2 regions of the Neobacillus sp. KR4-4 genome follow, and region 2 is predicted to be linked to the other one. Evidence: riboswitches for the same ligand, from Rfam matches in the RefSeq annotation. Region 2 holds a riboswitch; the other holds the start of a gene.
What was found. A riboswitch is a leader RNA that binds a small molecule or an ion and turns the genes downstream of it on or off. The one in region 2 is predicted to bind thiamine pyrophosphate.
Positions count from the first base shown of each region.

Region 1 (5,842 bases), on a different contig from region 2:
ATCCACTATGCAAGGAAGGTGAGTTCATGAAGAAAGTGGCCATCATGGGAGGAGGGGTGGCTGGCCTTAGTGCTGCACATGAACTGGTAGAAAGAGGGTTTGACGTAACGGTATACGAATGTAAAACAATTCCGGGTGGAAAAGCACGCTCGATTCCAGTTCCCCATTCAGGTACGGGCGGCAGAAAAAATCTACCTGGAGAACACGGATTCCGTTGCTTTCCCGGTTTTTATCGCCATATCATTGATACGATGAAACGAATCCCTTATGACCAAAAGCAAAGTGTTTATAATCAATTAGTTACGGCTCGGGAGATGGGACTTGCCCGCTTTGATCATGAACTAGTCGCCATCTCCACTTCCATTCCGAAATCGATGACCGGCATCAAAAAGAACTTGAAAGCATTGTTCGATTCGGATTGGGGACTTACTGAGAATGAAGTGATTTTCTTTACGGAGCGGCTTTGGCAGGTGATGACGAGCTGCAGGGAACGAATCATGGATGAATATGAAAGGATTAGCTGGTGGGATTATCTGGATGGAGATAACCAATCGAAGAACTTCCATGAAGTGTTTGCTTCCATTTCCCGCTCATTGGTTGCAGCAAAATCTACAGAAGCAAGCGCCAAGACCTTCGGTATGGTTCTTTCCCAACTCCTTATCGGTATCCTTACGCCGACTAATGATTCGGACCGAGTCCTGAACGGACCGACCAATGAAGTGTGGATCGATCCATGGATCAGCTATTTGAAACAAAAAGGAGTTAGGTATTATACCAATGCAACCGTATGCGGCTTTCACCTCAATGAAGGCAAAATCACGGGTGTCCATATCAATAGGGCAGGAAAGGACGAGTATGTCAATGCAGACTTTTACGTAAGCACTCTCCCGGTGGAAGCCATGGCCCCACTAGTTTCCTCTGAAATGCTTAGGGCGGATCCGGCGTTGATAGGATTGAAGAGGCTTGCCAAAGATGTTGATTGGATGAACGGGCTCCAGTTCTTTATGAAACGGGATGTGCCCATTGTATACGGCCATCTGATCATTATGGATTCTCCGTGGGCGATTACGGCCATTTCACAAAAGCAATTTTGGAACGGAAAGGATCTTCAAGACTATGGGGATGGCCAGGTTAGGGGCATTATTTCGGTTGATATTTCGGAATGGAACCAACCAGGCATGCTTTTAGGAAAAAAGGCAATCGAATGCACGAAAGAAGAAATTAAAGAGGAAGTATGGGCACAGCTGAAACAAGCCTTAAATCACGAAGAAGTACTGCTCCGGGATGAGGATGTTCACTCTTGGTTTTTGGATCCGGGCATTCAATTCGACGATTCCGGCAAAATGATCAATAGTGAGCCTTTGCTTATAAACAAAGTTTTTGCGTGGAGCTTAAGACCCTATGCTTTTACAAAGATCCCCAATCTCTTCCTGGCTTCCGATTATGTGCGTACAAATACGGATCTGGCGTCGATGGAAGCGGCAAATGAGGCGGCCCGCCGAGCGGTCAACAGTATACTTGATGCGGCAGATTCAAAGAAAAGGAAATGCAAGATTTGGGACATGTATAAATTTGACCTATTAACTCCCTGGCACATTCACGATTGGATTCGCTATAGGAAAGGGCTCCCCTGGAATGGCGGCTCCTCCTTCTGCTCAAGGGTTGTCTACTTCCTCCTCAATGCAGGTAAATATGCTTGGGGAAAAGTCCAACAGTCTAGATGGTTTTTGTAGCCTAACCTGAACGCAACGAATTCAACCATATTACTAAAGGAAGTACATGGAACGTGAACGTGTGCTTCTTTTTGTATTGTAGACCATTTTAAAATTCTACTTTTTTTCCAGAAGATGATGAGACCTTCTTCTAGAGTCATTTAAGAATTTGTTTCATAACCTTCTCAATCCTCAGGGAAAAGTCAGACTTTTGGAGGGCAGTCAAACAAGATAGAAGGCATGACACTTTAAAAGCCATAGCTATAAATGACTACATTTTTGCCGTGAATGAAGCGGTGAATAACAAGATGATGCATTATACTGGCGTCATGACAGAGGAGTCAATATTCTTATTAAAAAAAGCCAGACAAGATCGCTCTTCTGAGGTGACCAAATTTAAACTTAGATTCACACATACATACAACAAGAACGAGTTGCAATGGGAGATGTAAGGACGCTCCCGTTGCCATCGTCTATCCGTCCGGGACTTGGTATAAAAATGTAACCCCTGAAGTGGGAAACACAATTGTAAAGCGTCATCTGGCGGAAGGTCTTTGCCTTCAGGAGCATGCGATATCCAAGAAACTTCGTCCAATGTCGGAGGAGTTTGTTTCCATTGAGGATGTGACTTCTGAAGAATCAGGGACAGAGGAGCAAATAGGATAAGGTTCAATAGAAAAAGATGTTCCATTGGAATGGGGCATCTTTTTTGTATTAGTTGTAAGGATTGGATACAGGCCATTGCCAATTTGAAGTAGGTTCATACGTATACTGTAAAGGGAAGGCAGCTGTAAAGAAGCATAAATACATTAAATAAGTTGGCATTGACTGCCTTGACTGATATAATAGTAAAATAATAACTGAAATACGATGAAATGTGGGGGAACCGGTGTTGCCGGTTGAGATTTAGTCCGTGAGACTTATGACCCTTGGAACCTGATCTGGTTGATACCGGCGGAGGGAACATATTCTTAAACAATTAATTGTTTGCTGATATGCACTCAGGTTCTTTGCCTGAGTGCTTTATTTTGTTTAAGCAAGTTTTTGCCTTCTAACCAACACTAAGGTTTCGCTCTATTTCATTTGTTTCACTTTAGATTTTATTTTACATATGGGGGGATACAACATGAAGAAATGGCTAGTACTACTCCTTTCAGTCCTTCTAGTGACTGGATGCAGCAGCAAAAAAGAAACAGAAAACACAAAAGAAAAAAAACAGCCGCTTAAAAAGGTCTCGGTTGTACTGGATTGGACGCCAAATACCAATCATACTGGATTATATGTAGCAAAAGAAAAAGGATTCTTTAAAAAAGAAGGCTTGGATGTGGATATTATCATGCCGGGTGAGACTGGTGCTGACCAACTAGTCGCTTCTGGCAAGGCGCAGTTTGGTGTAGGTTACCAAGAAGCGATTACCCAGGCACGGATACAAGGGGTACCGCTCGTATCGATCGCTGCAGTGATTCAGCACAATACATCAGGATTCGCTTCACCAGCTGGCAAACAGATTCAATCTCCGAAGGATTTTGAAGGAAAAACATACGGTGGATGGGGATCGCCAGTCGAAAAATCTGTCATCACTTCTCTAATGAAAAAGGAAAACGCTGATGCCAATAAGGTGAAAATCGTGAACATGGGGGATACCGACTTTTTTACGGCTGTGAAACGAGACATCGATTTCGCTTGGATTTACTATGGGTGGACTGGTGTAGAAGCAGAGCTTCGTAATGAAAAAATTAATATGGTTTACTTAACAGATTACTCTGACAAACTGGACTACTATACACCTGTTTTAGAAACAAACGAAAAGATGATTGAAGAGAACCCAGAAACGGTTAAGGCATTCGTAAATGCCGCTGCCAAGGGGTATGAATTTGCCATTAAAAACCCTGATCAAGCTGCAGATATCCTGATTAAAGCAGCACCGGATTTAGATCCAAAGCTGGTAAAGAAGAGTCAAGAATGGTTGTCTCCGAAATATCAGGATGATGCAAAGGAATGGGGAATTCAAAAGCAAGAGATTTGGGAAAATTATGCCCAATGGATGTATGAGAATAAACTTCTAGATAAGAAATTAGATGCGAAAAAAGCATTTACAAATGAATTTTTACCAAAACAGTAGGGGGTAGAAAAATATGGCGAATTCATTAATCAGCATTCAAATCATCCCGAAAACAAAGGATGGAGAAGACGTCATTCCATACGTCGATGAAGCGATTAAAGTCATTGCTGAATCTGGTGTGAAATATGAGGTACACCCGTTAGAAACAACCATGGAAGGCGAACTCCACGAATTATTTACGGTGATTTCAAAAATGAATGAACGAATGATTGAAATGGGAAGTAAAAATGTCATTTCTCAAGTGAAAATCCTTTATCAGCCATCTGGCATTGCCATGGATGACTTAACGGAGAAATATCGATGATGAAGAAGAATCTTGGAAAAGGGTGGAGACCGATTTTGGTTCTCCTCCTTTTGTTTGTCATTTGGGAGATTGTTGTTAAAATAGCAGAAGTGCCGGAATGGCTTCTTCCGCCGCCATCAAAGATTTTCATTGAGGCCATTGCCGGTTGGCGTGATTTTTATCCTGATGTGTTTTCAACGGTTAAAATTTCACTATTTGGATTTGTCGTTGGAGCATTCATTGGACTGGCGGTCGCTATTTTATTCCATCTGGTGCCTGTTTTAAGGGATTCTTTCTATCCATTGTTGATTTTATCGCAAAATGTTCCCATTATCGTTCTGGCTCCACTGTTGGTCATTTGGTTTGGGTTTGGATTATTGCCCAAAATGATTGTCATCATGCTTGTTTGTTTCTTTCCGATTACAGTCGCTGCTTTGGATGGATTTAGCCAAACCCCTTCCGAGTTGAAGCATTATATGAAAATGGCAGGTGCAACCAAAACACAGCTTTTTTGGAAATTGGAGCTGCCGTCATCACTGCCCTCGATTTTTTCAGGCTTTAAGGTTTCTGCCACGTATAGTGTAATGGGTGCCGTTATTTCTGAATGGCTTGGTGCCAAGCAAGGGATTGGTGTCTTTATGACATTCGCCTCGTCGTCTTTTCGAACGGATCGGGTATTCGTTGCCATTTTTACGATCATGTTCTTAAGCCTCTTTTTTTTCTTTTTCATCGTTTTTATAGAACAAAGAGTGGTTCGCTGGCAGCCGAAAGGGGATAAGAAAAAATGAGCTATCTTCGTTTTCAACACGTTTCGAAACGTTTCCGGCAAAATGAAGTACTGAAAGACCTTGATTTTTCCATTAATAAAGATGAATTTGTTTCTATTATTGGTCCTTCAGGCAGTGGAAAAAGCACCATTTTCAATTTAATTGGAGGAATTCTTTCGCCAGATGAAGGGGAGATCCTATTAGACGGCCAGTGCATTAATGGCAAGCGTGGTTTTATTAGCTATATGCCTCAGACTTCTTCTCTTTTCCCGTGGAGGACAATTTCTGAAAATGTCCTTCTTGGCCAAGAGCTTCATGGTAAAAAAGACGTAAAAGCAGCACGAGAAATGCTGGCGATTGCCGGACTCTCAGATTATGAAAACGCCTATCCTCACATGCTGTCTGGAGGAATGAAGCAGCGAGCTGCTTTTATCCGTGCCTTATTGAGCCCGCAAGAGGTGATCTGTCTTGATGAACCTTTTTCCGCTTTAGATGAGCTAACCCGGTTTGAAATGCAGAAATGGTTAATGGACATGTGGGAATCGCATCGACGGACGATTCTTTTTATTACTCACAATATTGAGGAAGCACTGTATCTATCCGATCGAGTGATGATGCTGTCTGGTAAGCAAGCAACGGTCGTTTCAAATATAGAGGTTCCTTTTGATAGGCCGCGGCACGAAGGGATTCTGCTGGATGAAAGCTTTATTCAATGCAAAAGGGATATATATTACCAATTAGTAGGTGAAGTCAAATGAAGATGATCGACGCTCATATCCATTTGGATCACTATCAGGATGAGGAAATCAAACGGATAGTATTGGATTCTGCCCAAATCGAGGCCTTGATTTCTGTATCGTTTCATTTGGATTCCAGTAAAAGAAACCTCTTGCTTTCACAAAAATATCAAAAGGTAAAACCTGCATTTGGCTACCATCCAGAACAAACATTGCCTTCT
Region 1 covers NZ_JBHHJU010000020.1:42,880-48,721, reverse strand. Annotated here, with positions in the region: gene ACE198_RS18685 (hydroxysqualene dehydroxylase) at 27-1,733, shown strand; partial or broken gene ACE198_RS18680 (transcriptional regulator) at 1,901-2,059, shown strand; gene ACE198_RS18675 (hypothetical protein) at 2,226-2,378, shown strand; TPP riboswitch at 2,582-2,692, shown strand; gene ACE198_RS18670 (ABC transporter substrate-binding protein) at 2,839-3,834, shown strand; gene ACE198_RS18665 (thiamine-binding protein) at 3,848-4,138, shown strand; gene ACE198_RS18660 (ABC transporter permease) at 4,138-4,905, shown strand; gene ACE198_RS18655 (ABC transporter ATP-binding protein) at 4,902-5,642, shown strand; gene ACE198_RS18650 (TatD family hydrolase) at 5,639-5,842, shown strand, end outside.
Region 1: another riboswitch for thiamine pyrophosphate. It lies ahead of ACE198_RS18670 (ABC transporter substrate-binding protein); the one in region 2 lies ahead of thiC (phosphomethylpyrimidine synthase ThiC).

Region 2 (5,842 bases):
CATCTACACTGGATATCGACTCGGTGATGATAAACCCATTGGGCAGCTTGACCGCAACCATTGTGCATCGATCAAAAACCTTATCAATTTTTACCTGAGATTTTTCGATCAAATCATTGATATCCCCTTGTTCGCTTTGATTTATCATTTGTGGCTTTTCTTGTTGTTTCGCGATAAAGGAATACTCTGATGATGGTTCAAATGCCATTTCAAAGGCCTCCACTGTTGTTTCAATAACCACATCATTTTTGATATTCCTAAGCTTTACTTTCCCATTCGTTGTGATTTCCAACAATTCCATTGCATTATCAGGTGACCCTTTCACTTGGTATATCTTCAAGCTCTTTCCCTCCACCATGTTTTTTAATAAACTTCTTTTAAACTAGTCTATTCAACATGTAGAAAAGCTGTGAAACTTAAAAAAAAAGATACTCATGTTATGGCGAATTACCTTCTCTAACATTTGAAATAATAAAAAGTGATTAATAGTTTTTACTATGGAATTTTAGAGAAAAATAAAAAACCTTACCCGATTATTAATCTAGGTAAGGTTACATGGCTGTCTTTTTAATACCCCTCTAAAAAAGCAAGGCTAGTTTTCAATCGGGTAATTTCCTCTTTAATCTTTTGAACATTCATCCGTATAACCTCCTAAGGAAAGTTACTGATATATGCTGCCCCCAGATTCCTTAAACTCTTTAGCTTTTTCCTTCATACCTGTTTCTATAGCTTCGTTCGTATCAAGTTTATTTTCTTTCGCATAATTACGAATATCTTGAGAGATTCTCATGCTACAAAATTTTGGTCCACACATTGAACAGAAATGAGCTGTTTTTGCACCTTCCGCAGGTAAAGTTTCATCATGATATTCTATCGCTCGTTCAGGATCTAAAGATAAATTAAACTGATCTCTCCAACGGAATTCAAAACGAGCTTTTGATAAGGCATCATCTCTTTTTTGTGCTCCTGGATGCCCTTTTGCCAAATCAGCAGCATGGGCGGCAATTTTATAAGTAATAACCCCTACACGAACATCCTCTCTATTCGGTAAACCTAAATGTTCTTTAGGCGTTACATAACAAAGCATAGCTGTACCATACCAACCAATCATTGCAGCTCCAATAGCAGATGTAATGTGATCATAACCAGGAGCAATATCAGTCGTAAGAGGTCCAAGTGTGTAGAATGGCGCTTCCTGACACACTTCTAGTTGTTTATCCATATTTTCTTTAATTAGGTGCATCGGTACGTGCCCTGGTCCTTCAATCATCACCTGTACATCATGCTCCCAAGCAATTTTTGTTAGCTCTCCAAGAGTCTCTAATTCTGCAAACTGTGCTTCATCATTCGCATCTGCAATAGACCCAGGACGTAAACCATCCCCTAAAGAGAATGCAACATCATAAGATTTCATTATTTCGCAGATTTCTTCAAAGTGAGTATATAAAAAGCTTTCTTTATGGTGGTGTAAACACCATTGTGCCATGATTGAACCACCGCGGGATACAATACCTGTTAACCGTTTTGCCGTTAGTGGAACATATCGTAAAAGAACACCAGCATGAATGGTGAAGTAATCAACACCTTGCTCCGCTTGTTCAATCAAGGTATCACGGTAAACCTCCCATGTAAGATCTTCAGCAACACCATTTACTTTTTCAAGTGCTTGATAAATGGGGACGGTGCCGACAGGAACGGCTGAGTTTCGAATAATCCATTCTCTTGTTTTATGAATGTTTTTACCTGTTGATAGGTCCATAATATTATCAGCACCCCAGCGTGTCGCCCATGTCATTTTTTCAACCTCTTGTTCGATGGATGATGAAACAGCAGAGTTACCGATATTCGCGTTAATTTTAACATGAAAATTACGTCCTATTATCATAGGTTCTGACTCTGGATGATTGATATTAGAAGGAATAATCGCTCGACCCTTTGCAACTTCATCACGCACAAATTCAGGTTTCATATTTTCCCTTATTGCGATGAATTCCATTTCAGGAGTAATAATTCCCTTTTTTGCATAGTGAAGCTGTGTAACATTTTTTCCTTTTTTTGCTCGTAATGGTTTGCGCTTCAAACCCGGAAACACGTTATGATTGGCACGAGGATCTTTTTCATCCTTATACCCATTATCTACAGGCTTAATTTCTCGACCTTCATATTCTTCAACATCTGCTCGTTCATGGATCCATGTGCTTCGAATGGCAGGAAGGCCTTTTGAAATATCAACAGAATAATTCTGATCCGTATAAGGACCGCTTGTATCATACACGCGAATAGGAAGGTTTTCCTCTTCACCAAACGTTCCCGTAGTAGGGCTTAACTCAATTTCACGCATTGGTACTTTAATGTCGGATCTCGAGCCTGTTACATATACTTTTTTACTTCCTGGAAAACTAGACATGATGGAAATATTTTGTTCGTTTAATGCAGTCGTTGACATAATAAATCTCTCCTTTTTTTTTTGAATATAAAGGACGAGATACAGAACATAACAAGTAAATAAGCGTATAAAAGTACATCAAAAAGCCGGGACCATAAATGGTTGGACCCGGCTAAAATGTATGCAGAAGTATAGTTGCATTGAAGATTGTCTATTCTAACTTCCCCACGCTGGTATGATCCAGATCAGGTCCCAAGAGTCAAGAAACTTCAGCGTGTTTCTTTCTCAGCCCAACTTATTGGACACCCCTAGTTATTTATATTCAATTAAGCTACATTATATATGAGTATCGGCTAAAATGAAATACATAATATTAATTATAGTAATATAGTCGTGTTTCGATATTATGTTTAGGATGAACCATAATTTACCTTTAAAATACTAATCAAAAAGAGATGTACCAAGGCGAACAATCCAGGATGGGTTTTCTTCTATTTTGTCTTCTTCCTTTAAACCCTTAAGTATGGCAACCCATTTGCCTCCTTTTTGACCAGTTTCTACCTTTTGTTTCTGAATCTTTCCTTTTTTTTGTACATATACATAGGTGGATTTTCCAAAGCCCATGATGCTCGTTTCAGGAACTGCTAGCAACTGCTTTGACTGCACTACTACGTCTAGCATGGTATTGTAGCCAGGATATAGGCCCTTTTGTGAATCTAGACTTGCTTTAAAGGAATAGTATGGATTAGTTTCTTGTTGTATATCTTTATTCTTATTTGCATTTGTTTTATATGTAGGATAATCACTAACCTCCGAAATTTTTCCTTTCCATTTCTTATTGGCTACTACATTAGAAGTTACTGTAATAGATTGGCCTGATGTAATTTTTGCTTTTTCTGCTTCTGTTAGCTTTCCTTCAATTTGAAACGGATCATTTGAAGCGATTTGCATGATTGCTAGTTGCTGATTTTCTTTTGCTCGAAAACCTTGACCTACATTTTGGTTCAGGTTTGATATTACACCAGCAGTGTAGCTGATGACAGTTAATGTTTCGAGCTCAGATTTTAGCTTTTCAGCCTGCAACGTATATTTTTCTACTTTTAGTTCTGCTGCACGGAGCTCAGCTTTTACTTTATTTAGTTCAGCTTGAATTGACTGGATCGTGATAGCTTTAGTAGCTATGTTAGCTGTATCAACTGCATCAATGGTATTGGTTGTATCAGTTGTATCAGTTGTATCAGTTGTATCAGTTGTATCAGTTGTAGTGGTTGACTCAGCTTCTCGTATATCCTGCTCTAATGAAGTGATTTGCTCTTTCATCTGAGTAACACTTGTTTCTGCTAGGTTTTTATTTACTTCTGCTTGTCCTAGCTCAGCCGCGACTGTTGATCCTTCATAAGAAAAGAGCTTTTGTCCTTTTGTAACAGTTTCCCCTTCTTTCACAAAAATTTCCTGTATAGATCCTTTTGTTACATTTAAATAAATTGTTTCAGCATGACTTTGTACAACACGACCTGACACTGTTTTTGTTTTAGTAAATATTTTTTCTGTTGGTTTTATTAACACTAACGGCTTAGATTTACTTTTTTTAACTTCTATAACAGCTATGCTTAACATAACAGAAATGAATAAAAGAACAAGGACCCCAAGTAAAATCCATTTCTTCTGACGCGAGGTACGTACTTGTTCATTTTCTACACCAATTCCTTTTGCTGTTTCCATAACCCTACCCCTTACGTAATAGATATATAGCGAATATTGCAATAAAGTGTTGAACCCAACTACTAATATCTATTGTCCATTTTTTTAAAGAAAGGTTCAAGGAGTAATTTACTTTTTTTGTCCCGTGAACTTCTCTTGTAATTAATGTACTTGCGATATAATTTAGGTTCTTGTCAGTAATTCCCCCACTAGGCAGAATAATAAAATGGTTTCGTCAATCACTGGAAGATCGTAATAGTTTTTTTACTAGTTTAGTCCATAATATAATTTGATTTTTTCTTAAAGGATAAATCGTATTAAAAAGAGGCCTCCTAAAAAGAAGGCCCTCACTCCTATTAATATAATAAATACTTCTCACGAACCCCGTTAAATTCATCTAAACCCGCCTGCCATGCAGCTTTTATTTCTTCAATAGATTTGCCAGCTTCAATATCAGCACGGATCGAACCATTACCGACAAGGTTATCAAAGAAGGAGATTCCTGCTGCATTCGGTGCTCTAAATTGGAAATCGTTTGGATACATATCATGGATTGTTTTTACGATATACAATCCTGTTTCAAACGGCTTATAGGCATTTCGGTCTGTGACATGAATTTGAATTCCATGGCTTAAAACATTCGCATGCTTCGAGAAGGTCGGTATAAATGAAGCCGCTCGGAATGTGACACCAGGTAATTTGTAAGAGTTTAACTTGGCAGCCAAATTGTCGCTATTAATGAACGGTGCTCCAATCAATTCAAATGGCTTTGTTGTTCCTCTTCCCTCGGAAACATTGGTTCCTTCAATGAGGGCAGCCCCTGGGTAGACAACCGCAGTTTCCTGGGTTGGCATGTTTGGCGATGGAAGGATCCATTCTAATGGTGTCTCATCGTAATATATGTTTCGTTTCCAACCCTCCATTTCCACTACCGTTAAATCGGCTCCAATACCAAATTCGCTATTGAAAAGCTTGGCTAATTCCCCGACTGTCATCCCGTGGCGAACAGGAATCGGATATTCACCGATGAACGAAGAGTACTTATCCTCGAGCACAGGTCCTTCGACTTTTGTCCCGCTGATTGGATTCGGACGGTCAAGAACGATAATTGGAATATTGTTCTCTTTTGCTGCTTCCATCGCTAGTGACATGGTGTAAATATAGGTGTAATAACGTGTCCCCACATCTTGGATATCAAATAACAATACATCGACATTGCTTAGCATTTCAGGTGTTGGCTTTTTTGTCTTCCCATAAAGGCTGTAAACAGGAAGTCCTGTTTTTTCATCCGTATATTGTTCAACATATTGACCAGCTTGTGCACTTCCACGGACACCATGCTCAGGACCATAAAGAGCAGTTAAATTTACATTGTTGTTATTGTATAGTAAATCTACGATACTAGTAACGCTTTGATCAACCGCCGTCGGATTGGTTATTAAGCCGACGCGCTTATCCTTTATCAAATCAATCTTATCCTGCAACAAAACCTCTACGCCCAAACGGAATTTTTCATTCTTCTTCTCTTTTGCGTTCTTTGCAACAGCTGCTGAAACGGTCGAAAGTAGTAGAACGAGAGCCAATAAACCTATAAGCCCCTTTTTCAAAAGTACCCCTCCTCTTTTGATCTATCAAAGTTTAAGGAATATAGCCCTACCCCTATTTGAAGCAGTCACAACTAAATTCCCCTCTATCTCTCCCCTACTTAGTATCCTAACCCGTGATCAAATCCATATAAAACACTGCCATCATGGT
Region 2 covers NZ_JBHHJU010000008.1:94,837-100,678, reverse strand. Annotated here, with positions in the region: gene ACE198_RS10605 (Gp49 family protein) at 1-340, opposite strand, end outside; gene thiC (phosphomethylpyrimidine synthase ThiC) at 662-2,446, opposite strand; TPP riboswitch at 2,592-2,706, opposite strand; gene ACE198_RS10595 (efflux RND transporter periplasmic adaptor subunit) at 2,828-4,108, opposite strand; gene ACE198_RS10590 (exo-beta-N-acetylmuramidase NamZ family protein) at 4,444-5,694, opposite strand; gene nagZ (beta-N-acetylhexosaminidase) at 5,793-5,842, opposite strand, start outside.